3 regions of the Amycolatopsis sp. NPDC058340 genome follow, and region 3 is predicted to be linked to each of the others. Evidence: riboswitches for the same ligand, from Rfam matches in the RefSeq annotation. Region 3 holds a riboswitch; each other region holds the start of a gene.
The links. A riboswitch is a leader RNA that binds a small molecule or an ion and turns the genes downstream of it on or off. The one in region 3 is predicted to bind S-adenosylmethionine.
Positions count from the first base shown of each region.

Region 1: it holds a riboswitch for S-adenosylmethionine, as region 3 does, so the genes downstream of both, ACFWIW_RS09165 (methionine ABC transporter ATP-binding protein) here and ACFWIW_RS14545 (aminotransferase class V-fold PLP-dependent enzyme) in region 3, are expected to answer to the same signal.
Region 2: it holds a riboswitch for S-adenosylmethionine, as region 3 does, so the genes downstream of both, thrC (threonine synthase) here and ACFWIW_RS14545 (aminotransferase class V-fold PLP-dependent enzyme) in region 3, are expected to answer to the same signal.

Region 1 covers NZ_JBHXIB010000005.1:192,145-194,403, reverse strand. The annotation lists gene ACFWIW_RS09165 (methionine ABC transporter ATP-binding protein) at 1-838, opposite strand, end outside; SAM riboswitch class I at 1,052-1,142, opposite strand; gene rsmA (16S rRNA (adenine(1518)-N(6)/adenine(1519)-N(6))-dimethyltransferase RsmA) at 1,390-2,226, opposite strand.
Region 2 covers NZ_JBHXIB010000026.1:53,153-55,411, forward strand. The annotation lists gene holA (DNA polymerase III subunit delta) at 1-922, opposite strand, end outside; SAM riboswitch class I at 1,058-1,190, shown strand; gene thrC (threonine synthase) at 1,204-2,259, shown strand, end outside.
Region 3 covers NZ_JBHXIB010000009.1:119,758-122,016, reverse strand. The annotation lists gene ACFWIW_RS14550 (M23 family metallopeptidase) at 1-644, shown strand, start outside; SAM riboswitch class IV at 773-887, shown strand; gene ACFWIW_RS14545 (aminotransferase class V-fold PLP-dependent enzyme) at 920-2,259, shown strand, end outside.

The DNA.
Region 1 (2,259 bases), on a different contig from region 3:
CGAAGCGACCGGCGGCTTCAGGGAGCAGCGCACCGACCGAAGCGAAGCCGACGAGCACGACGTCCACCGCGCGGTCGTACTTCGAGGCCTGCGCCCGCCCGGTCTCGATCGCGGGAAGCAGCGCCTGCGCGGTCCGGCTGTTCGGGTCGGAGACCAGGTCGAGCACGGTTCCGCGTTCGATGATCGCGCCTGCCTCCAGAACCGCGACGTCGTCGCAGACACGGCGAACCACGCCGGCGTCGGGAGTGGTGAGCAGCACGGTGACGCCGAGCTCGGCACGTGCCCGGTCGAGCACGGTCAGGACCGCGCCGGACTCCTCGGCCCGCACACCCGCGGTCGGGTCGTCGGCCAAGAGCACGGACGGCGCGGCGGCCAGCGCCTTGGCGATGGCAACCCGGCGGAGCTGCCCTTCGGTCAGGTCGCCCGGCCGCTGCGCCGCCCGGGGGGTGAGCCCGACCAGGTCGAGCAGATTGCCGACCCGGTTGCGACGCTGCGGCCCGTCGAGACCGAGCTGTTCGAGCGGCGAAGCGATGTTGCCGGCGATGGTGCGCTCGGCGAGCAATTCCGGTTTGGTGCTCACGACACCGACCTGCCGCCGGATTTCGCGCAGACGGCGTCCGTCGAGGGTCCCCGTGTTGAGGCCGTCGAGGCGGACGACGCCGCGGTCGGGGCGCTCCTGAAGACCGATGCAACGGGCGAGGGTCGACTTGCCGGAGCCGGCCGGGCCGACGACCCCGAACAACGAGCCCGCTTGGATGTCCACGCTCACATCGCGCAGTGCGACGACGGGATTTCCGTTGAGGGGAAAGGATTTGGACAGGTTTTCGACAGTGATCACGAGAGGCTCCATGCGAATGGGGCGCCGCATCTTTCGAGCGCGCCGACCGTCACCGAGTGACCGTCCGCAAACGGACGGGTTTCAGAGGTAAGGGAGAAGGACTCAGGCAGTAACGGTGGAGCGTCGACACGCACTTACCGTGCGGCGACCTTCATCGACGACACGTCGCCTGGTCAGCAGGAGCGGGTGGGTGACCCTGTTCATTAGGCACAGCCTCCATCGGTCCTGGCTGTAGCACCTGCCCTGTGGAGGGTGGTTGCTGCGACTTCGGCGAGCCAGGTCTCTCAGTCGCTCGGGATGGCTCACTGAGTAAAACCGATCCCACTGGATGAAAGCAAGCGCGTAGGCGCAGATCACACGTCTGGTCGCGTCCATTATACAGGATCTGCTGTCCATATATTGGAACAATGACAGGTGGCTCCGACGTGCGGCAGCCGCGCCACCTGCTAAGACAACGCCGGCTCAGACAGATCGAGGAGAAGACTTACGCACTCGTGCTGACCTGGCCCGGCCGACGTCCGCGCGGCGCCGGTCACACCTGGGGCAAGTGGTCAACCTGCGGCCGCCGCGATCCGCGCGAACTGGTGAACATCCAACTGCTCACCGCGGGTCTTGGGATCGATACCCGCCTTCTCGAGCAGCTCCCCCGCGCGTTCGGCGGAACCGGCCCACGACGCCAGCGCGGCACGCAAAGTCTTCCGCCGCTGGGAGAAGGCGGCGTCGACCACCGCGAACAATCGTTCCCGGTCCACGGACGACACCACGTCACCCCGTTCGAAAGCGACCAGCGCGGAATCCACGTTCGGAACGGGCCAGAACACCGCGCGAGGCACCGCGGCGACCTTGCGCGCTTTTCCGTACCACGCGAGCTTGACGCTCGGCACGCCGTAAGTCCGGCTCCCGGGCCCGGCCGCCATCCGGTCCGCGACCTCGGTCTGGACCATAACGAGACCGCTGGTCAGCGACGGCAGCTCGGCAAGCAGGTGAAGCACGACCGGAACCGCGACGTTGTACGGCAGGTTCGCGACGAGCGCCGTCGGACGCGCGGGCAGGTCGTCCGTCGTGATCCGCAAGGCGTCCGCGCCGACGACCGTAAGGCGTTCGGCCCCGCCCCGTTCGGCCGCGGTGTCCGGCAGTCGCCCCGCCAGCACGGGATCGATTTCGACCGCGACGACCTCGGCGCCGGTCGCGAGCAGGCCGAGGGTCAACGAGCCGAGGCCCGGCCCGACCTCCAGCACGACGTCGCCTTCGCCGACCCTCGAAAGGTCGACGATGCGCCGCACCGTGTTGGGATCGTGCACGAAATTCTGGCCGAGCTTCTTGGTCGGACGTACGTCCAGCTCGGCCGCCAGCGCCCTGATCTCCGCAGGACCGAGCAGTTCAGTCACCCGACGATCGTAACCAGCCCGGGTAGGCCACGA
Region 2 (2,259 bases), on a different contig from region 3:
GATTGGCCGCGACCCCCTTGACCTCGGCGTTCAGCCGGGCGACCACCCGCATCGCGGTGGCCAGACCGTCCTGCCCCCAGCCGCGGGCCTGCCCCTGGGCCTTGCGCACCTTCCACGGCGGCATCCCCAGCTCGCCCGCCATCTGATTCGGGTTCCCGCGACCGGCGCCGGAAACCCGCGCGATCGTGCGGACGGCGTCGGCGAGGGCGTCCGCGACCAGGACGTGCGGTACGCCCAGCTGCATCGCCCAGCGCAGCGACTCCAGCGCCGCCGCCTTGTCACCGGCCACGGCCTTCTCCGCGACGGCGAAACCGTTCACGTCCGCGCGGCCGCGGTGGTAGCGCCGGACCGCCTGCTCGTCGACCGCCCCGCCGGCGTCCGCGACGAGCTGGGTCGCAGCCGACGACAGCTCGCGCAGATCCGAGCCGACGGCGTCGATCAACGCGAGCACGGCCGCGCCGTCGATCTTCCCGCCGACCCGGCGGACCTCGTTGCGGACAAAGGATTCCCGCTCGGCGGCCTTGGTCAATTTCGGGCACTCGACGACCTCCGCACCGGCCTTCTTCAAGGCGGCGGGGAGCCCCTTCGCGGCCTTGCTCCGGCCGCCTCCGCTGTGCACGACGACGAGCACGATGCCATCGGCGGGCGCCTTGACGTAGGCCATCACCCCGTCGGCGAGCTCCTGCGAGATGTCGTGCGCGGACTCGAGGACGATCACCCTTCCCTCGGCGAACAGCGAGGGGCTGACCATTTCCGCGAGCGCCGGGACTGTGAGGTCCGACACCCGGATCCGGGTGAGATCCGCCGTCGGATCGGCCGCTTTGGCCGCGTCCGAAGCACTGCGGACCGCACGTTCGATCAGCAGCTCTTCCTCACCGAGAACCAGGACCAGCGGCGATGGGGCGGAAGCTTGCGTCGTCACGGTGACGATCCTGCCACTCCTCCTCTCGTGTGCTTTGCCCGGTGATGTGTTCCGGGCACGGTGGCCCCACCTGAGGCTCATGTCGTACGGTGTTGGCGAGGCGACGCGACCACTCGCGTGCCGACAATCGAATACCGCTCATCCAGAGGGGCAGAGGGAACGGCCCGATGAAGCCCCGGCAACCGGCGTCAGCCTGTCATCCCGCGATCGCGGGATAGCTGACGAACACGGTGCCAATTCCGGCCCGCCACGGCGGGGCAGATGAGGAAAGGAACCTCGCGATGACCGCAACCCTCGGCACGACCTCCACCACCAAGACCCCGGATCTCGGACCGGCCGTCGAACTGGTGTCGAAGGAAGAGGGACACCGGCAGCCGCTCGCCCCCGAATTCGTTTCCGCCGAGGACTTCTCGCCGCTGGAGGTCGCCTACGACTTCGGCCGTGTGCGCCGCGAGGACATCGAAGCCGGGCCGAAGAACATCTGGCGCTACAAGAAGCTCCTTCCCGTTCCGTCGAACGTCGAAGAAATCCCCAACACCGAACCCGGCGCCACCCGCCTCATCCAAGCCGACAGGCTCGCGAAAGCCTTGGGCGTCAAGAAGGTCTGGGTCAAGGACGACACCGGGAACCCCACCCACTCGTTCAAGGACCGCGTGGTCGCCGTCGCACTGGCCGCCGCACGCGAGTTCGGGTTCGACGTACTGGCCTGTCCGTCGACCGGCAACCTGGCCAACGCCGTCGCCGCCGCGGCGGCCCGCGCCGGCTGGCGGTCGGTCGTGCTGATCCCGAAGACCCTCGAGCGTGCCAAGATCCTCACCACCGCCGTGTACGACGGCGACCTGATCGCGGTCGACGGCAACTACGACGACGTGAACCGGCTCGCCACCCAGCTCGCCGCCGAGCAGGAGAGCTGGGCGTTCGTCAACGTGAACGTCCGGCCCTACTACTCGGAAGGCTCCAAGACGCTGGCCTTCGAGGTCGCCGAACAGCTCGGCTGGCGGCTTCCCTCCCAGATCGTGGTGCCGATCGCCTCCGGTTCCCAGCTCACCAAGGTGGACAAGGGTTTCCGTGAGTTCGGCCAGCTTGGCCTCGTCGACGAGACGCCGTACAAGGTGTTCGGCGCGCAGGCCACCGGCTGCTCCCCCGTCTCGGCGGCCTTCCGCGCCGGTCACGACGTCGTCCAGCCGGTCAAGCCGGACACGATCGCCCGGTCGCTGGCGATCGGGAACCCGGCCGACGGCCCCTACGTCCTCGACGTGGTCAACCGCACCGGCGGTGCGATCGAAGACGTCACCGACGAAGAGGTCGTCGAGGGCATCCGGCTGCTCGCCCGTACC
Region 3 (2,259 bases):
CTGCCGCACTCGTCGGGGTGATTCTCGCGGCCCCGACGGCGACAGCGGCCGGCGCCTTTCCCTCGTTCGGGCTGCCCTTCGACACGGGCCAATCGGTCTACTCGGCGGGGATCCACTCCGACAACGGGAACTCCGGCGTGAAGAACGCCATCGACTTCAGCCCCGGTGACAAGACCGTCCGCGCCCCGCTGGCGGGCACCGTCCGGATCCAGCACTGCTCCGGCGGCGATTGGGTGACCGTCGACCACGACGGCGGCTGGCGCACCGGGTACTACCACATGGAGAACATTTCGGTCACCGACGGCCAGAAGGTCGCCCCGGGCGACACCCTCGGCCGGACCGGCAACGCGCTGCCCTGCGGTGGCAGCAGCACCGGCGCCCACGTGCACTTCACCCTGTGGACCCTGCCCGCGGCCGCCGCGCAGGGCGGCGACTCGCGTGACTTCGGGGTCGGCGCGGGCAATTGGAACGGCCTGTCCTACGACGAGGTCTCGACCAAGGTCGCCGAGGCCTACGGCGAAGCGGTCGACGGCAAGACCTTCGGCGGCTGGCGGTTCACCGCCGGCACCGATCAGTACTCCGGCACCGCGACCGAGGTCTCCTCCCGCGCGACCGTCCCGCTGCCCGGCCGATTCCGGGTCTGACCTGCCGTTGCCCGGCGCGGCGCGGCGCCGGGCAACGGTACTTCCCGCGCACGGGACACGTGAGCGGCGTCTCAAGATGCGGACGAGGGCTGGCTCGATCGCCCGCCCATCCGCTAACTTCGTCCGTAGGTCACGAGTGTCAGCGTCAAGCCCCGGCTAGCTGACCGGCAACCCTCCTTCCGCGGTGGGGTGCCCCGGGTGAGGACCTGGCTCGTCGCGAGGTGCGACGGGCAAGCGCGGGATCCTCGCCGGGTCCCCTGGCCCGGAGGATGACGATGACCCTCGCTCTCGAACGCACCAGCACCCCCGCCGAAACCGTTGCCACCCGCGAAATCCCGGCTGTCGCGTGCGCCGATCTGCGGGTTCCGCTGGTCACCGGCGGCGACATCGGCTACGCCAATCTGGATCACGCGGCGAGCGCCCCCTGTCTGGACAAGGTGCGTTCCGCGGTCGACGAGTTCCTGCCCTGGTACGCCAGCGTGCACCGCGGCGCCGGGTTCGCTTCGCAGGTTTCGACCAAGCTTTACGAGCGCACGCGCGGAATCCTGCGTGACTTCGTCGACGCGCGGTCGACCGACACCGTCGTGTTCACCCGCAACACCACCGATTCCTTCAACCTTCTCGCCCGCAGCCTGCCGAAGCACACGTCGGTCGTCGTGTTCGACACCGAGCACCACGCCGCGCTGCTGCCGTGGAAGGGTCCGAACGTCCGCCGCGTCGAGACGCCGCGCACCCGCCTCGCCGCGGTGTCCGCTGTGGACGAAGCGCTCGCGGACTGCCCGCAGGGCCCGCGGCTGGTGGTGCTCACCGGCGCGTCCAACGTGACCGGGGAACTGTTGCCGGTCAAGGAGATCGCGGCCGTCGCGCGGCGGCACGGCGCCCGGATCGCGCTCGACGCGGCACAGCTCGCGCCGCATCGGAAGATCTCATTGCGCGAGCTGGACGTCGACTACGTCGCGCTGTCGGGGCACAAGCTGTACGCGCCTTTCGGTGCCGGAGCGCTGATCGGTCGCGCCGACTGGCTGCGCGCGGCCCAGCCTTACCTCGCCGGCGGCGGCGCGACGAAACTCGTCACCCGTGACTCCGAAAACCTCGGTGTGGTCTGGAATTCCGGTGCCGAGCGGCACGAAGCCGGTTCGCCCAACACCGTCGGCGTCTACGCGCTCGGTGTCGCCTGCGAGACGCTGGCCGCGAACTGGGACGGGATCGTCGCCCACGAGGAGGACCTGCTGGCGCGCCTGCGCCGCGGCCTCGCCGCCATCCCCGGCTTCGCCGAACTGCGGTTGTTCGACGCGCCTGTCGACCGCGTCGGCACGCTCAGCTTCGTCGTCGACGGCTTCGACCCCGGCTGGCTGGCCGCGGTCCTTTCGGCGGAGTACGGCATCGGCGTGCGGGACGGCGCGTTCTGCGCGCACGTGGCGACCAAACGGCTGATCGCCGTCGCCGGTTCGACGGGGCAGCAGGCCGTGCGCGTCAGCCTCGGCCTCGGCAGCACCACCGAGCATGTGGACCGGATCGTCCTGGCGCTGCGCCAGATCGTCGCCCGCGGCGCGCGCTGGCAGTACGAGAAGCCGGAAGGCCGCTGGGTGCCGGAAAACGATCCGCGCGAACTGCC